Regions from separate parts of the Glutamicibacter mishrai genome, predicted to be linked through region 4. Evidence: riboswitches for the same ligand, from Rfam matches in the RefSeq annotation. Region 4 holds a riboswitch; each other region holds the start of a gene.

Region 1 (4,205 bases), 1.1 Mb from region 4:
GCGGAATTTCTATTGAATAATTCGCCGAAGGATTCATTATGTATCAACCATTTGATACATTAACGGGTATGGAAGAGATTTCTGCGAGCGCCTTGTCGATGGCCGTGGTTGCCACAATCATCTACCTGTGGCTCCGTTCCGTCGCCCATCGCCGTGGCACTCAAGCGCTCCGACGGGCACAATCGCATTCGTTCTGGTGCGCGCTCATCGCATTCTTCCTATCCACATCTTGGGATCTTGCCCAATTCTGGTCGGTCCCCGCGCAATCGCAGTCAATGCTCACCCTGGTATTCATCGCGTTGAACGCCGGTGGGTGGCTGGCTGCGGTTTACATCATTGGGCTCTTTACCTGGCCAAAAGAACTGCAAACGGTGCGCGTGGCCTCATTGGAACCGCGGAGTTTGACGACCCCTTTCCCGCGGATGCTCGGCGCCCTTGTTGGCATCTTGGCGATCGCCGCGTCCTGCCTGATATGGCCTGTCTCGAAGGTCGCTGCCTATGTCTCTGAAAGCGACCGGGAAGGAGTACCCGCGCAGGATTATTCAAATTTCTCTGAAGTCCGCTGGGATGGCCTCGATAGGTGGCGCCCGGGCACCGAGGTCGCACCGTTATTTGCACTGTGCATCGCAGGCGTTCTGCTAGCGACTGCCCTCATCGCGTTCATCATTCTCAAACGCAGGCCACTGGCTGGAATCTCAGTTGACCACAACCAGCAGTTGCGCGCTGTCTGGCTCAACAGGCTGCTGCGGAACTGTGGCTGGGTGCTGATCAACATCGTTGGTTCAGAAATTTCCTACGCAAACCCGATCCTGGGTACCGGCTGGAACACCGTGTCCACATTCGGCTTCATCACTCTGGGTTTCGTGTTGTTCGTCTGGGCCCCGAAGTTCGCAGTGGCCAACGTTGGAAGGAACGCAAAAGCCAGTGCATCTAGCCGGATGCGCGACCACAGCAACGCTGTATCGTACGTCCTCAACTCGTTGATGGTGCTCGCCGCCTACGCGATTTGGATTGCCTGCAGTTACCGTTTCGAGCATTTATCCGAAGCCTTTGGCCCGGCCAGAGCGCAAGCCGCCAGCAATACGCTGATGCTTGCCTTGTCCGGAGCCGCAGTGGCCATATACCTGGTGCTCTCGGCTGGTTTCGCGTTCTATGCGCATCTGCGCGCAAAGCTGGGGACGCCAAGGGAGCCCATCAGCGAAAACCTGCCTGTCTGGGTTTACTCGTTGGCGGCACTGTTCATCGCCAGTGGAATCTTCATGCTGTACACGCCGCAGACTTTGACTCCCGGCGCAGAACTGGCAGTTAGCCCATGGGTCAGCACCGGGATCGTCCTCGGCTTGCTGCTCATTGCAGCCGGATATATCTGGTGGACGCGGCATTGCTCCGTTCCATGGCAAGTCACCGGCGAGCAGGAGATCTGGTACCGGCAAGTCTTGGAGTTCCGGGCCCTACGCATTCTCTGCAGTGCATTATTCCTCTTGCCCGGTGTGGCCTCGTTTGATGAGCCAATGGTCATAGCCATTGGCGTTGGGCTCTTCTGCATCCCTTCCTTGCTCGTGGTCAAACGCCCGAATGCCCGGCTCTTGACGAATGTTTCGGCATGAGCACGCAGATCAGTGTGGACCTCGAGGCGGCCACTGCACCCTACGAACAGATCCGTTCGCAGATCGCCTCGCTTATCAACCTCGGCGAATTGACGGCCGGGAGCAAGCTGCCCACCGTGCGCGCGCTGGCGACGGATCTGGGAGTGGCAGCCGGAACGGTGGCCCGCGCCTACAAGGAATTGGAAGCCGAGGGCCTGATTTCTTCGAGGCGCCGTGCCGGCACGGTAGTGAACGCGCGCCCCGAACCCGTAGACGCACATGAAGATCTGGTGGCAGCCGTCGACCACCTCTGGGAGTTGGCTGCCGCGCAACAGGTGGATGCAGCGACGCTGAAGGCCCTGGTGGCGCGGCGTGAACGGTAAGGATTTGTTCTAGGCAACCCTTCTGCGTACTCTCTAAATCAGTGACACGGGGTGTCGGAGAAGCCGACTGAGATGAAACCCGTCGAACCTGATCTAGTTCACGCTAGCGGAGGGATGTCGCATGACTCTGCCTACCGTTGCCCAAAAATACCGGCAACGCTCCCCCTTGGTTTTTTGCCTGACCAATACTGTCGTCACCAACTTCACCGCCAATGTCTTATTGGCTTCGGGTGCTTCACCGGCCATGACCAACTTGCCCGGCGAGGCCGGCGGGTTTGCGGCCCTGGCCTCGGCGGTACTGGTGAATCTCGGTACTCCCAGCACTGAGCAAATGGTTGCCATGGAGGAAGCGGTGGCTTCGGCGAGCGCCGCCGGAACCCCGTGGGTATTGGATCCGGTAGCCGTGGGCGCTCTGTCCGTGCGCACCGACTTCGCACGCCGTATTGTGCAGCAGCGCCCCACCTTGATCCGCGGCAACGCTTCGGAAATCCTGGCCCTGGCCGGCAAGGACTCCAGCGGCCGCGGCGTTGACTCGGCCGATACCGTCCAAGCAGCGCTGGATGCCGGACGCGAACTGGCCAGCAAGCATGGGAGCGTCGTGGCCATTTCCGGTGAAGCCGACGCCATCATTGACGCAAATCGCACCGTGCTGGTGCACACCAACGGCTTAGGACTGACCAGGGTCACCGGTGGCGGGTGCGCGCTAGGCGCGTTTAGCGCCGGCATGATCGCGGTACACGAGGACCCTTTTGAAGCGGCCATCGCCGCCCACGGCTTCTATGGCCTCGCGGCAGAAAAGGCGCTGGCCGCCAGCAACGGCCCGGGCAGCTTCGCTGTCGCCTTCCTTGACGCCCTGGCCGCCACCGAACCTGAAGAACTGCAGAATTTGAAGTACGAGGAACTGAACCATGGATAATATCGGCGCATATCTGGTAGCCAATACCGCCAGCTGCACTCCACGCACCACCTTGGAAGTCATTGAAGGCGCGGTGGCTGGTGGCATCGAGTGGATCCAGCTGCGGGCCAAGGATGAAACCGCCAGGGAATTCTTCGAGCTGTCATGTGCAGCGGCCCGGCTTACCGAGGGCAAGGCGAAGCTGCTGATCAATGACCGGATCGACGTGTTCCTGGCTGCCCGCGCGGCGGGGGCGGCAGTCAACGGCATCCATATCGGGCAGAAGGACATTCCGGTGCGTCTGGCACGCCAGATCATCGGCGAAGGCATCATCGGCCTGAGCGCTTCCACCGATGAGCAGCTGGCGCAGGCCAATCTTGATGCCGAGGCCATCGACTACCTTGGCGTCGGCGCAGTGCGTGCCACCCCGACCAAAAAGGACCACCCCACCCCGTTGGGCCTGGATGGTTTTGCGCGTGCCGCCTCGCTCACCGAGCTGCCCTGTGTCGCCATTGGCGCGATTACCGCTGAAGACGCCGGCGCCATCCGCGCCGGTGGAGGTTCGGGCCTGGCGGTAGTCCGGGCCATCTGCAATGCCGAGAACCCGCAAGAAGCCAGCGAACAGCTGGTCGCTGCCTGGGTGGCGGTCCAGTGAAAAACATTCTCTCGATCGCCGGCTCTGATCCCTCGGGCGGTGCCGGAATCCAGGCGGATCTCAAAGCCATCGCCGCCAACGGCGGATACGGCATGTGCGTAATCACCGCGCTGACCGCGCAGAACACCCAAGGGGTGAGCGCGGTGCAGGCCATCGGCGGCGAGTTTGTGCTCGCCCAGTTGGAGGCCATCAGCGCCGACGTGCAGATCGATGCGATCAAGATCGGGATGCTGGCCAACGCCGAGGTGATTCGCGCGGTCAACGGATGGCTCGATACCGTCGATGCCCCCGTGGTCCTGGACCCGGTCATGGTCGCCACCAGCGGAGACCGGCTCCTGGAGGACGAGGCGGTGCTCGATTCGCTGTTGGACCGCGCCTCGGTGATCACCCCGAATCTGCTGGAGCTAGCCAGCCTGCTGCGTGAACCGGCAGCAGCCAGCTGGCCGCAGGCGCTGGAGCAGGCTCAATGCCTGGCCGCGAAGCATGGTTCGCTGGTCCTGGCCAAGGGCGGGCACCTGGCCGGTGAACTCTGCCCCGACGCCCTGGTCTCGGGCGAAGGCGTGCTGGCCGAGTTCAGCAACCCGCGCCTCGATACCAAAAACACCCATGGCACCGGTTGCACCCTCTCAAGCGCCCTGGCCACCCTTTTCGCAGCATCCGGCGACTGGGTCTGCGCCCTGGAGAAG
Region 2 (4,205 bases), 150 kb from region 4:
GGCGCACTGGCGCAGACGGACTTCAAGCGCATGCTCTCCTTCACCCTGACCAGCCACATCGGCTACCTGATCTTCGGTGTGGCCGTCGGGGGACCGCTGGCCATCGCCGCGACCATCTACTACGTCGGGCACCACATCATCGTGCAGACCTCGCTGTTCATGGTGGCCGGATTGATCGAACGCCGTGCCGGAAGCTCGAATGTCACCAAGCTCGGCTCGCTGGCCAAGCTTTCCCCGGCCCTGTCGCTGCTCTTCTTCATCCCTGCGATCAACCTCGGCGGCATCCCCCCGTTCTCCGGATTCCTCGGCAAGTTCGGCTTGCTCCATGCCGCAGTGCAGGATGCCGACCCGCTGACCTGGGCTGTGGTGGGCGCCGGATTGCTAACCAGCCTGCTGACCCTGCTGGCGATCATCCGCGTGTGGGCCCGCATCTTCTGGCGTCGGGCCGCTGATGCCGAGGTGCCCAACCAGGAACTGGTGGACGAAGCGGCTGCGGTCGCGGCCGAAACCGTTGCCGGAGGGGCGCAGAACCCTTCCCTAGGCATGAAGCTCGCGAAGGAATTGGAAGCGAAGTCCTTGCCGTGGGGCATGCGCTACGCCACCGGATCGCTGGTTGCCGCAGGCATTGCGCTGACCATTTTTGCCGGGCCGATCTTCGAGTTCTGTGAACGAGTCGCCGCGGAGCTGATCGCCCGTGAAGCCTACATCACCGCGATCTTGCCACTTGGATAGGAGGGACGATGCCGACTAAGAATTTGAAACCTCGCGACCAGCGTATTGATGACGCGCTGGATACCTCTGGCGTGCGCCACCGGGCGACACTCAAGCAGGAATGGCCGCTGCTGGCCCTGCTGCTTTTTGTGTGGTGCGCTCTGTGGCAGGACTTCTCGCCGGCGAACCTGATCTTCGGCGCGATCATCTCGCTGCTGATCGTCACGCTCTTCCCGCTGCCTCCGGTGGTGCTCTCGGGACGCATGAACGCCTGGTACTGCCTGCAGCTGTTCTTCTGGTTTGTCGGCCAGGTGTTCGTGGCCAGCTTCGAAGTGGCCAAGCTGGCGGTCTTCCGCGGGAAAAAGACTCGCAGCGGCGTGATCGCGGTTCCGTTGCGTACCGACTCGGACCTGATCGTGACCACGGTCGGCCATGTGCTGACCTTGATCCCGGGGTCCTTCGTCATTGACGTGGATCGCAGCTCCTCCACCTTGTACCTGCACTACATCAACATCGAATCCCAGCAGGATATGGACCGCGCTCGCGAAGCGGTGCGGGATATCGAACGCCGGATGATCATGGCGATCGGCAGCCGCGATGAATTCGACGCGATCAAGCACGAATGCGGACCCAACCTGATGCGAATGAGGGGCAAGAAATGATGGAAATCGTGATGTGGATCTGCGGCATCATGCTCGGCCTGGCCACCCTTGCCTGTGTCATCCGCGTAGCCAAGGGCCCCTCGATCCTGGATCGCGTGCTGGCCCTGGACGTGATGCTGCTGATCATCTCTGTGGCCCTGTGCCTTGAGATGGTCTACAACCGGCACACGGACTACCTGCTGTTCGTCATCGCCGCCTGCACCCTGGGCTTCATCGGCTCGGTCACCGTCTCGCGCTACGTTTCCGATCAGAGGAATGCCTGATGGAGATGTTCTTGGATATCCTCGTCGCGGTGCTGCTGATCCTGGGCTGCCTGATGTCGCTGATCGCCGGGATCGGCCTGCTCACCTTCCCCGATATGCTCACCCGCATGCACGCGGCCACAAAGCCGCAGGTCCTCGGATTCCTGCTGATCTTCGCCGGGCTCGCGATCCACCTGCGCAGCTGGGCTGTGGTGCCGCTGCTTCTCCTGGCTTGGGGCATGCAGCTGTTGACCGCTCCGGTATCGGCCCACATGATCGGCCGTTCGGGCTACCGCACGAAGCACGCGGCCAAGGACTCGCTCTACGCCGATGAGCTCAAGCAGATCGTCGACAAGGTCAGCGGCACTCCGGCCACCGGCGCCACCGACGTCTCGTCGAAGCAAGCGGAGAAAACCGAAGACTAGAAAGCACAAGTCTAGAAAGCACAAAGGCGGCGTCCCACCCATGGTGGGACGCCGCCTTTGACGAGTACTACTTGCTGAAACGCGCGACGACCTTGTTGGTGCCACGGTCTGCCAGCACCTGGATGGTGGCGGCCACAATGGATGAGAAGATCGCAAATCCGAGAGCCTGGCGCAACGAGGCCTCAGCCGCTTCTTCGCTGCCCTTGCGGGGAGCCTTGTTTCCGGTAAAACCCTTCCACAGCTGATCAACCAGCTTGCTGCCGACAAAACCGGCGCCGATGGAAATACCCGTGGTGGCAAGTTTCTGCACTGTATTCATTTTGCCCTCGCTTCAACGTCGTGACTTATCGTTCCTCTGCCCAGCATACCTGCGGTATGGTAGGTGGGCAGTAATTTTCCGACAGGGGAGCGTCAGACTTCGAAACTGGAGTCGCAAGACGCTGAGAGTGCGATAGATCGCAGACCCTCGAACCTGCTCCGGCTAGTACCGGCGAAGGAAGTCGAGCATCTCGGATGCGGACGTGGGCGCAGTGCGCCTTCAGCCCGTACATCTCCCCTCCTTGATACAGGAGGACCATCAATGAATCAAGCAGCAGCAAAGCAACGCAACGGCTGGCGCGTCGTCGACATCGTCACCGCATCGGTGATCGCCGTTGCCTCCGGCGTCATCTTCTGGGCCTGGAGTGCAGGCTACGGGCTGTTCTCCCTGGCGTTCGCAGCATTCCCGCCAGCAGCCGCACTGCTGACCGGTGTCTGGCTGTTCCCTGCAGTGCTCGGCGCGCTGATCATCCGCAAGCCCGGTGCCGCGTTGTACTGCGAACTGCTGGCCGCGGTCATCGAAGCGCTGCTCGGATCGCACTACGGGCTCACCGTGCTGATCTCCGGACTGGTCCAGGGCCTGGGCGCGGAGCTGGTCTTCGCGGCGTTCCGCTACCGCAAGTGGAACCTGGGTGTTGCACTGCTCGCTGGCCTGTTCTCCGGATTGTTCGCCGGTGTGTCCGAGGCCTACATCTTGGCGTACTACGTTGAATACACCCCGGCGCTGAAGCTCTTCCATGTGGTTGCCACCGGCGTCTCCGGCCTGGTTGTTGCCGGCCTGCTCTCATGGCTGGCCACTCGCGGCCTGGCGAAGACCGGCGCACTGAGCGCCCTGGCCAGCCGCCGTGCTCACCTGGAAACCGGAAAACTGGCCGCAAAATGAGTTCGGTGGCCAATACCGGTGCCACCGCTGACACCCGCCGGGGCACCGAGATCATTGCCCGAAGTTTCGGCTGGCACCACGCCGAACGCGAGAAGCCAGCCATCGCTTCTCTGGATCTGGACATCCCCGCGGGCCAGAAAGTCCTGCTGGTCGGCCCCTCGGGGGCCGGCAAATCGACCTTGCTGCATGCCCTGGCAGGCTTGCTGGAAGCCGATGACTCCGAGCAGTCCACCGGACTGCTGCTGATCGACGGGTCCGATGCCTTCGCCCGGGAGCATCCGGTCGGCCTGATGCAGCAGGATCCGGAAACCCAGGTGGTGCAAAGCCGGGTGGCCGACGATGTGGCCTTCGGTGCCGAGAACCTGGCGGTGGATCCGGTGATCATCCGCCAGCGCATTCCCGAAGCGCTCGACGCGGTCGGCTTGGGCATGCTGCCCTTGGATCATCGCACGCAGGAGCTTTCCGGCGGGCAGAAGCAGCGCCTGGCCCTTGCCGGGATCCTGGCCATGCAGCCGGGATTGATGCTGCTGGATGAACCCACCGCCAACGTCGACCCCGAGGGCATCGGGCCCTTGCGCGACGCGGTGTTGAACGCGGCCGAGGTCTCTGGCGCGACGCTGCTGGTGGTTGAACACCGGCTGGATGCCTGGGCCAGGCATATGGACCGGGTCATCGTGCTGGAACCAGGCGGAGGCGTGGCCCACGACCTGGATCCGCAGCGCCTGATCGATGATGAAGAACTGCGCGCTGAATTGTCGGCGGCCGGATTATGGGTGCCGAATTATCTGCCGCAGGTGCCAACCGCTGCTATCGCACCGGGCGAGCTGCTGTTGGAAGCAGACCAGCTGGTCAGCGCCCGCACCGACGACGCGCCGCGGACCCAAGCCGTGGACCTGTCGGTGCGTGCTGGCACCGCCACGGTGATCCGGGGAGAGAACGGTGCCGGAAAATCAACCCTGGCCCT
Region 3 (4,205 bases), 1.4 Mb from region 4:
AGAGAGGAATAGCGTGTTTTCGTTTTCTGCACGCAACTGGTCAACGGCCCCTGCGAGGACTGCTGCGCCGGCGGAATCCCTGTCGGCGGCAATCCTGCCGTGGAAGTCGTTGATGCCAACCAGATCCAGGGTCACCGGATCTGCTGCTGCAGGGGAGGCGCTGTTGGTTGATTCCTCGGTGGGCGTTGCCTGGGCCATGGCGGTTCCGGTGGCTACCAGCGAGAGGGTAGCCAGGGAGGCGAGACTGAGTTTTCTCATCTGCCTGAATGCAGACATGGATACTCCTAAAAGTGACGAGTGTGACAAGACTTATGTCTATCGCATCTAGGTGAACCTGTCGATGCCTGCGGGTTAAATTGCTGTTTCAGGGCAACGAGAACTAGCGGTTAAATAGTCGAAGCAACGCATCAGCCTGTAGTTGATGCGTTGCTTCGAAAAATCGCCAGGAGGCTAGAGCTGTCGGTTCTTGCGTGTTTTGGCGGCGGTGACCGATGAGGCGCCAACGATGGCTCCGAGCATGAGCATGGCTGCGGCAATGAAGAAAATCGTGGACAGCACCCAGCAGGCCATGGCGGTATCCCGATGAGCTGTGTTCAGGGCAAACCCGAAGAGGCACACGCTGGTAAGCAACAGGAGAGCTCCCGACAACCGTGTCTTCATCATGTGGCCTTTGCAGCTGAGAATTTTGCCAACAGTCACTGAACATAATGGCTATTGGCTTGACTAATATCCATAGTGCCACAAATCCATCAATTTGACGATAGGCCTTAAGGGGGATCTTTTGCTGCGACTTTAGGCTGGCTACACGCAGTTTTTCAGGATTCGCTCGATGGCATCGTGCTCACCCTTGGTCATCCAAGCCCCGTACTTAGCTTTGACCTGAGTCTGGCGGGAGACATATTCGCAACGGAAGCGCTTGTTGGGCGGCAGCCATGAAGCGGCGTCCTTGTCACCCTTGGCCGCGTTGGTCGGGCCGTCCGAGGCCATGAGGTTCAGCGGGTCATTGGCGAACTCGAACCGGGCTTCTTTGTCCCAGTGCTGCGCTCCTTTTTGCCATGCATCCGACAGGGCGACGACGTGGTCAATCTGGACCGCGGTGCTGGTGCTCTGGCCTCGAACGAAGTTAATGGTGGTGTTCGTGTAGGGATCGTGAAAGGTTCCGCTGAGTACCACGCAGGGCCTGGAGGCGGATTTGTACTTCACGTCTTCCAGGTCGCGCGCCAGGATGTCATTGCGCGCATCGCAGCCATTGTGGTCCGGGTCTTTCCAGCCCTTGCTGAATTTTTCGCGTTCATAGCCGGTCTTCGGTGCGCGGCCCTTGACGTCGATTTTCGCGAGCAGCTCAAGCGAGTCGGTGTAGCTTGCGCGTTGCGCTGCGCCGTCATGGGTGGTGTCGGCCTGCGCGTCGGGAACGCGGTACTGCTCGATGGAATCGAGGGTTGAGCATCCCGTGAGGGCAAGGGATGAGGCGATGAGTGCAAATGAAATGGTGCGACGCAGCAGGCGCATGCGGTGGTACGACTCCTAGGGAAATGAAAGCTGGCAACGGGTATAAGCCCTTAATGAACTATATGGAGCAGGCCGGACCATTTAGTTGTGATGGCGCCGTGTTTTGGTGTGAGATGCGTGTGAACCGTCAGGAAGTGATATTTCAAGATTTCATAACGATTGTTATTCCTTGCCTTGACATGCATTGTTTAAGTCAGATTCCTAACATAAGGTCGATTGAAATAACTCATTCACCTCTGCATTGGAGCGCTCATGAAGCGGACTGCCCCGTTGGCCCTGGCTCTGCTTCTCGGGCTTTGCTCTTGCACCACTCCGGTCTCGCAATTGAAGCTTCCCGAAGAATCTGCCGAAGACCTGTCCTCGGGCGTCCTCGTGGAAGAAATCACCGAGGAAACTCATGAACCCATAGATGACATTGCCGGTTTGTACCCGCCGATGATCGCCTTTGCCGCGGCCAGCAGGGGAGAAACCTGGCTGCTTGGCTCATTGGAAGACCCGGGCGCCGAGTTTTTCGAGGAGAACGGCTTCAGCACCGGGGCGGGAACGATGAACACCTACCAACTGGATGATGCAGGTGAAATTCGGCCAGATCACATGATCGCCCCTACGGTGGCAGGGCAGAAGAATCTGCTCCAGTTCGCCTGCCAAGGAGTCGGATTCGTGCGCATCAAGGCTGTCAAAGATGACGCGGTGATCGCCGAGGACTCATTGCGTTGCGGGATCCCCGCCAACAAATTGAGCATGGAATTCACTGTTCCAGATGGCGGGGAGATCTGGATTGTCCAGGAACCGAGTGCCGATACGCGCGGGATCCATGAAGTAATGTTCTACAGCTAAGCCGTGCATGTGCTACTAATTGAGCAGTGACACGGGGTGCCGCACGGCGGCTGAGAAAACACCCGTTGAACCTGATCCAGTTAGTACTGGCGAAGGGAATGTCCTAGATTCGGCGTTTGCGTGCACTCTGAAGGGTTGAACCATTCGCGTCCTTGGCCAGGTTCCGTTCGCCCAAGACGCCGTCAAGGAGTTCAAGCACCATGAGCACGGATACCCACACATCAGCGCACCCGGCTGCCCTTCCACTCGAAGAGCAGATCATTCTGGTCACCGGCGGGGCGCGAGGACTCGGTGCGGCCATCAGCCGGGCCTTCCTGGCAGCGGGCGCGAAAGTCGCGATCAATTACCGCTCTTCGGCTCAGGCCGCTGAAGATCTCGTCGCGCTCTACCCGGACACCGCAGTTGCCATCCAAGCCGACGTCCGGGACCAGGACCAGCTCAAAGCGATGGCTGCTCAAGCCAAAGACCGCTTCGGGCGACCGGTCACGACCCTGGTGAACAATGCATTGGTGGATTTCTCCTTCAACGGCGACGCGCGTTCGACTGCGGAAGCGATCTCAGCAGCAGAACTGAGCGCCCAGTTTGCCGGTTCGGTGCTAGCTCCCGTGGCAGCCATCCAAGCAGTACTTCCGGGGATGCGTGAAGCCGGCTTTGGACGCATCATCAACATCGGCACCAATCTGTTCCAGCACCCCGTGGTTCCGTACCATGACTACACCGCCACCAAGGCGGCCCTCTTGTCCTTGACCCGTACCTTCGCCGATGACCTGGGCCCCGAAGGGATCAACGTCAACATGGTTTCCGGCGGACTTTTGCGCACCACGGACGCCTCCGCAGCGACGCCCGAAGCAGTATTTGACCTGATCGCCGCGGGAACACCATTGCGGCGGGTCACCTCGCCTGGAGAACTGGCTGATGCCGTGCTGTTCTTCGCCTCGCCGCTTTCCCGCGGGGTGACCGGCCAGAACCTCATCGTTGACGGCGGGCTGGTGAAAGGATGAGCCAGAAGAAACAAGTACACCTGAACTTGTTCCTTTATGGCGCCGGCCATCACCAAGCAGCCTGGCGCGCCGAGGACTCGGCCGCCGAGCAGCTTTCGGAAACGCAGTACTACATCAAGCTGGCGCAACTGGCCGAAAAGGGACTGCTCGACGCGGTGTTCTTCGCCGATGGGCAAGCGGTGTCAACCAGTGCCGCGCAGGCTGGCCCCACCTGGTTCTTCGAACCGGTGACACTGCTATCCGCCATCAGCCAATGCACCACGAACATCGGACTGGTGTGCACCATCTCTGCCAGCTTCTACTCGCCGTTCCATGCTGCTCGCATGCTAGGCAGCTTGCAGCATCTCTCGCAGGGGCGTGCCGGCATCAACGTGGTGACCAGCATGTGGGACACCGAGGCGCAGAACCATTCGCTACGCGAACTGCCCGCGCACGCGCAACGATATGCCAGGGCCGGTGAATTCATTGATGTTCTGCACAATCTCTGGGGTTCCTACCCTCAGCAAGCAGTCCGGATTGATCGGGCGGGGAACTTCACCGATGCATCCCTGCTCCAGGAAATCAATCACGAAGGGGAGCACTTTGCCGTGCGGGGCCCGTTGAATATGCCCAACTCCCCATATGGTGAACCGGTCCTCTTCCAAGCGGGATCCTCGCCCGCCGGACGTGAACTAGCCGCCGCCCATGCCGAAGCGATCTACTCGGTCGCGGCAGACCGCGGCATGGCGGGCGAATTCGCCCGCGATATTTCGCGACGCACCAAGGAGCAGCGAGGAACGGAGAACCGAGCCCTGATTATGCCGGGATTGGTTACCTACGTGGGGCGCACGCTGGAAGAAGCCCAAGCCAAACAACGCG
Region 4 (4,205 bases):
GGCTACCCGCCAGCCGGTGACCCAGATGCAGCTGCCTTCGCTGGATTCGGTCAACAACCGCCGTATCCAGAAGTTCACCGATCGCATCGATCAGACCATCAGCGGCCAGGACCTGACCACCTTCCGTGAAATCGTCGAGAAGTTCGCCGCTGACCACGAAGACCTGGATCAGCTGGAAATCGCAGCTGCTTTGGCTCTGATGGCTCAGGGTGGCCGTCCATTGCTGATGACCGAACCAGTGGTTTCCCCTTCGAAGAAGGCCCGCATGGATCGCGACCGCCCAGAGCGCGGAGACCGCGGCGACCGTGGAGATCGCGGTCCTCGTGCCCGCAAGACTGCTGCTGCAGGCAACGCCATGTACCGTCTGGCCATCGGCCGCCGCAACCGCGTGCAGCCAGGCTCGATCGTTGGCGCTTTGGCTAACGAAGGCGGCTTCAACTCCTCGGAAATCGGCGGCATTGAAATCCGTTCGGACCACACCTTGGTTGAGTTGCCAGCAGAGCTGAGCAAGGACCAGTGGCGTGCACTGTCCAAGACCCGCATCGGCGGCGAGCTGATCAGCATGGAGCTTGACTCCGGTCGTAAGCCACGTGGCGATGACGAAGGCGACCGTGGTGGATTCCGCGGTGGACGCGGCGGGGACCGTGGTGGATTCCGCGGTGGTCGTGGCGGTGGCTTCAACGACCGCCGTGGTGGCGGCGAGAAGCGCTTCGGTGGTCGCGGTGGCAAGGATCGCTTCAGCGATTCGGGTCGCAGCGGTGGACGTCGCGACTACTAAGCCAGCGCTTCTGCAGCTCGCTAGATAGCACAGCACAACGCCCCTGGATCAAGCCGAAAGGCTTGGCCAGGGGCGTTGCCCGTTTAAACCGCAGGCAGCGCGGCTGAACCAGATCTACGAGGTGGTATTGCCTACCGGGATCTGGTCGCCGAGATACACCGTTCCTCCGCTGTTGATGAATTCCTTGCTCTTCGCAGCCATTCCCGCCACTGCGGCCTGTTCTTGAGCGGAGCCGTACTCGTCACGGATGTCCTGCGATATCCGCATGGAACAGAACTTCGGGCCGCACATGGAACAGAAGTGCGCAGTCTTGGCAGGTTCCGCCGGCAAGGTCTCATCATGGAATTCCTGCGCGGTCACCGGATCCAGGCTCAACGCGAATTGGTCATTCCAGCGGAACTCGAAACGCGCCTTGCTCAACGCATCATCTCGTGCGGTGGCCCCCGGATGGCCCTTGGCCAGGTCTGCGGCGTGGGCGGCGATCTTGTACGTGATGACACCGGTCTTCACATCATCGCGGTTAGGCAATCCCAGATGCTCCTTGGGCGTGACATAGCAGAGCATCGCGGTGCCGTAGCGGGCGATTTCCGTGGCCCCGATGGCGCTGGTGATGTGGTCATAACCAGGGGCTACATCGGTAACCAGGGGACCGAGCGTATAAAACGGAGCCCCATCGCACAGCTCCTGCTGGCGCTCCACATTCTCTCGGACCATGTGGAACGGAATATGCCCAGGACCCTCCACCATGACCTGCACGTCGTACTCCCAAGCACGCTTGGTCAATTCGGCCAAGGTATCCAGCTCTGCGAATTGGGCGGCGTCATTCGCATCGGCGATGGATCCTGGCCGCAACCCGTCACCCAAGGAGAAGGCGACATCGTACTGGGCGAAGATCTCGCACAGCTCATCAAAGTGGGTGTAGAGGAAGTTTTCTTGATGATGGGCCAGGCACCATCCAGCCATGATGGACCCGCCGCGCGAGACGATTCCGGTGACCCTGTTCGCGGTCAGTGGGACGTAGCGCAACAACACGCCGGCATGGATGGTCATGTAATCCACGCCTTGCTCGCACTGCTCGATGACGGTGTCGCGGAAAATCTCCCAGGTCAATGCGTTCGCTTCGCCATTGACCTTTTCGAGAGCCTGGTAAATCGGCACGGTGCCGATGGGCACTGGTGAATTCCTGATGATCCATTCGCGGGTGGTGTGGATGTCATCTCCAGTGGATAGATCCATAACCGTGTCAGCGCCCCATTTGGTGGCCCACTGCAATTTGGAAACTTCTTCTGCAATAGAGCTAGTCACCGCGGAGTTGCCGATGTTCGCATTGATTTTCACCAGGAACGCTTTGCCGATGATCATCGGTTCTGATTCTGGGTGATTGATATTGGCTGGGATGATCGCTCGTCCTGAGGCGAGCTCGCTGCGCACCAGCTCTACATCGCATTCCTCACGCAAGGCAACGTATCGCATTTCCGGGGTGATGATCCCGGCACGGGCGTAGTGCATTTGCGTCACGCTTGCCCCGTCAGAGGCCTTGAGCGGAGGAGCGGAGCGTCCAGCCCATTCTTCGCTTGCCGTGCCGCGGCGGACCGCTGAACGGCCATCATCATGCAGATTCCGTTCACGCCCCGAGTACCGTTGGACGTCACCACGTTCAAGAATCCAGGATTCTCGAAATGGCTTGAGCCCCTGTGTGGCTTCGCTTCCCGGGCCACTGGTGCGGTACACATGTAGTGGCTCGTTGGGCTGGCCATTGGGGGAGTCCGCAAGACTGATTTGCGTAACCGGAACGGAAATCCCATCAAATTCGCGGAACGCGAGAGAGTGGGCGGAATGCTGTTCAAATTGTTCCATTGAGAAACTCACTTCCTTCGCCGGCATTACCCGGACAGGTTCAACGGTCGCGGACGGCTGCAGTCCGATCTCAGCCCCTGCCATGGGGCTCCCGTGTGGTCGGAGATGACACTAGCATGAAAATTTCTGGTGGCGACAACCAGGGTCAACATCGTGACAGCGGAGCGATGAAGGGAACCGGGAAAGGAACGAAGAAAAATTGGTCGGATTCGGGCCAGGAATAAAGTCCGTGGAAAACGAAAAGAGAGACAATCTGGATTCAGATTGTCTCTCTTATTTCGAGCCCCCTGCCGGAATCGATCCGGCGACCTCGTTCTTACCAAGAACGCGCTCTACCACTGAGCTAAGGGGGCAACGAGTAAATACTCTACACAGGTTTTTGGCGTTTGCAAAATCCTGAACGAATTTGTAGCTGAGGTCACAAGACTCCTACTCAAGCCATGAATGATGGCTATATTCCAAGCATCATCCAGGCGTTCATGATGGTTGGAAAAATTGCCGACTTTCGGCGCTCGATTTCCGATCAGCCGGTGGCGGAAAACGGTGACAAGAGATCTATTGGCCAAGTGCATTGGATTTATCTTGCTGCCCTGTTAAGTGGCACCACCTCGCATGGGAACTAGAGGTTTCAGGCATCGATTCGCTTGGGGAATGGGCGGCAGATCCAGGTGGCCATTATTTGGGGTTTGACCACCAAATTCTGCTCAGTGAGCATCGTCACCAAAGCACTTTTGTGCCAAGGATCGTCCCGCGCGAACCGTGGGATTGAGGAGAGGTGTACCTGACTAGTAGTTATTCGAGATTCAAGCCGTCGTTCGACGGCAAGATGCCGATTTTTGTTTGCGCGAGAATCCGTGTAGAGTATTTACTCGTTGCCCCCTTAGCTCAGTGGTAGAGCGCGTTCTTGGTAAGAACGAGGTCGCCGGATCGATTCCGGCAGGGGGCTCTGAGTGAGAAGCCTTCTTGGCTTCTACTGGATTGCTTCTCACTTGTGGCGGCGTAGCTCAGCTGGTTAGAGCGCACGACTCATAATCGTGAGGTCCCGGGATCGAGTCCCGGCGCCGCTACAGATTTAGCCCCGGAATCCTGTTGGATTCCGGGGCTTTCTCGTCCCCGGAATTTCTGGAAAATGAAATGCCTCCGAGTGCATCAAATTTGCAGTCGGAGGCATTTCATCGTTTAACGTGGGCTACTCTGTCTCGCCCTGGTCCTTGCTCGTCGAGGCTTCTTTGGCGAGCATTAACAGACCTTGGATTACGTCTGAATCCACTTCTTGGCCCTCGGATTTTTCATCGTTGGCATCATGGCCATGAACTTCTGTGTGCAGTCGCTGCATCTGCATATCAAGCTTCGTAGCGACAGCCGCGGCGTCGGCGAGCTCTGTAGCCAAATGCGCCGGTACTTCACCGTCGTATTTGTAGAAAATCTTGTGCTCCAGGCTGGCCCAGAAATCCTGGGCGATCGTTCGGATCTGCAGCTCGACGACGACATTGACCGGCCCGTCGGAAAGGAAGACGGGGATTTCAACAATGGCGTGCACGCTCTTGTATCCGCTGGGCTTTGGGTTCTT

The links. A riboswitch is a leader RNA that binds a small molecule or an ion and turns the genes downstream of it on or off. The one in region 4 is predicted to bind thiamine pyrophosphate.
Region 1: linked by a shared signal. The riboswitch ahead of thiM (hydroxyethylthiazole kinase) and the one ahead of thiC (phosphomethylpyrimidine synthase ThiC) in region 4 are both predicted to bind thiamine pyrophosphate.
Region 2: linked by a shared signal. The riboswitch ahead of D3791_RS04000 (ECF transporter S component) and the one ahead of thiC (phosphomethylpyrimidine synthase ThiC) in region 4 are both predicted to bind thiamine pyrophosphate.
Region 3: linked by a shared signal. The riboswitch ahead of D3791_RS09800 (3-oxoacyl-ACP reductase) and the one ahead of thiC (phosphomethylpyrimidine synthase ThiC) in region 4 are both predicted to bind thiamine pyrophosphate.

The regions. Positions count from the first base shown of each region.
Region 1 covers NZ_CP032549.1:1,824,962-1,829,166, reverse strand. Annotated here, with positions in the region: gene D3791_RS08625 (hypothetical protein) at 39-1,607, shown strand; gene D3791_RS08620 (GntR family transcriptional regulator) at 1,604-1,969, shown strand; TPP riboswitch at 2,007-2,101, shown strand; gene thiM (hydroxyethylthiazole kinase) at 2,091-2,885, shown strand; gene thiE (thiamine phosphate synthase) at 2,878-3,519, shown strand; gene thiD (bifunctional hydroxymethylpyrimidine kinase/phosphomethylpyrimidine kinase) at 3,516-4,205, shown strand, end outside.
Region 2 covers NZ_CP032549.1:839,457-843,661, reverse strand. Annotated here, with positions in the region: gene D3791_RS04025 (Na+/H+ antiporter subunit D) at 1-732, shown strand, start outside; gene D3791_RS04020 (Na+/H+ antiporter subunit E) at 741-1,373, shown strand; gene D3791_RS04015 (MrpF/PhaF family protein) at 1,370-1,636, shown strand; gene mnhG (monovalent cation/H(+) antiporter subunit G) at 1,636-2,040, shown strand; gene D3791_RS04005 (DUF4235 domain-containing protein) at 2,108-2,359, opposite strand; TPP riboswitch at 2,433-2,556, shown strand; gene D3791_RS04000 (ECF transporter S component) at 2,621-3,241, shown strand; gene D3791_RS03995 (ATP-binding cassette domain-containing protein) at 3,238-4,205, shown strand, end outside.
Region 3 covers NZ_CP032549.1:2,070,837-2,075,041, forward strand. Annotated here, with positions in the region: gene D3791_RS09780 (bifunctional metallophosphatase/5'-nucleotidase) at 1-276, opposite strand, end outside; gene D3791_RS09785 (hypothetical protein) at 451-663, opposite strand; gene D3791_RS09790 (HNH endonuclease family protein) at 802-1,509, opposite strand; gene D3791_RS09795 (hypothetical protein) at 1,762-2,346, shown strand; TPP riboswitch at 2,369-2,462, shown strand; gene D3791_RS09800 (3-oxoacyl-ACP reductase) at 2,547-3,347, shown strand; gene D3791_RS09805 (LLM class flavin-dependent oxidoreductase) at 3,344-4,205, shown strand, end outside.
Region 4 covers NZ_CP032549.1:687,223-691,427, reverse strand. Annotated here, with positions in the region: gene D3791_RS03325 (DEAD/DEAH box helicase) at 1-778, shown strand, start outside; gene thiC (phosphomethylpyrimidine synthase ThiC) at 893-2,635, opposite strand; TPP riboswitch at 2,631-2,740, opposite strand; tRNA gene D3791_RS03315 (tRNA-Thr) at 2,917-2,988, opposite strand; gene D3791_RS03310 (hypothetical protein) at 3,076-3,258, shown strand; tRNA gene D3791_RS03305 (tRNA-Thr) at 3,510-3,581, shown strand; tRNA gene D3791_RS03300 (tRNA-Met) at 3,629-3,702, shown strand; gene D3791_RS03295 (GTP pyrophosphokinase) at 3,825-4,205, opposite strand, start outside.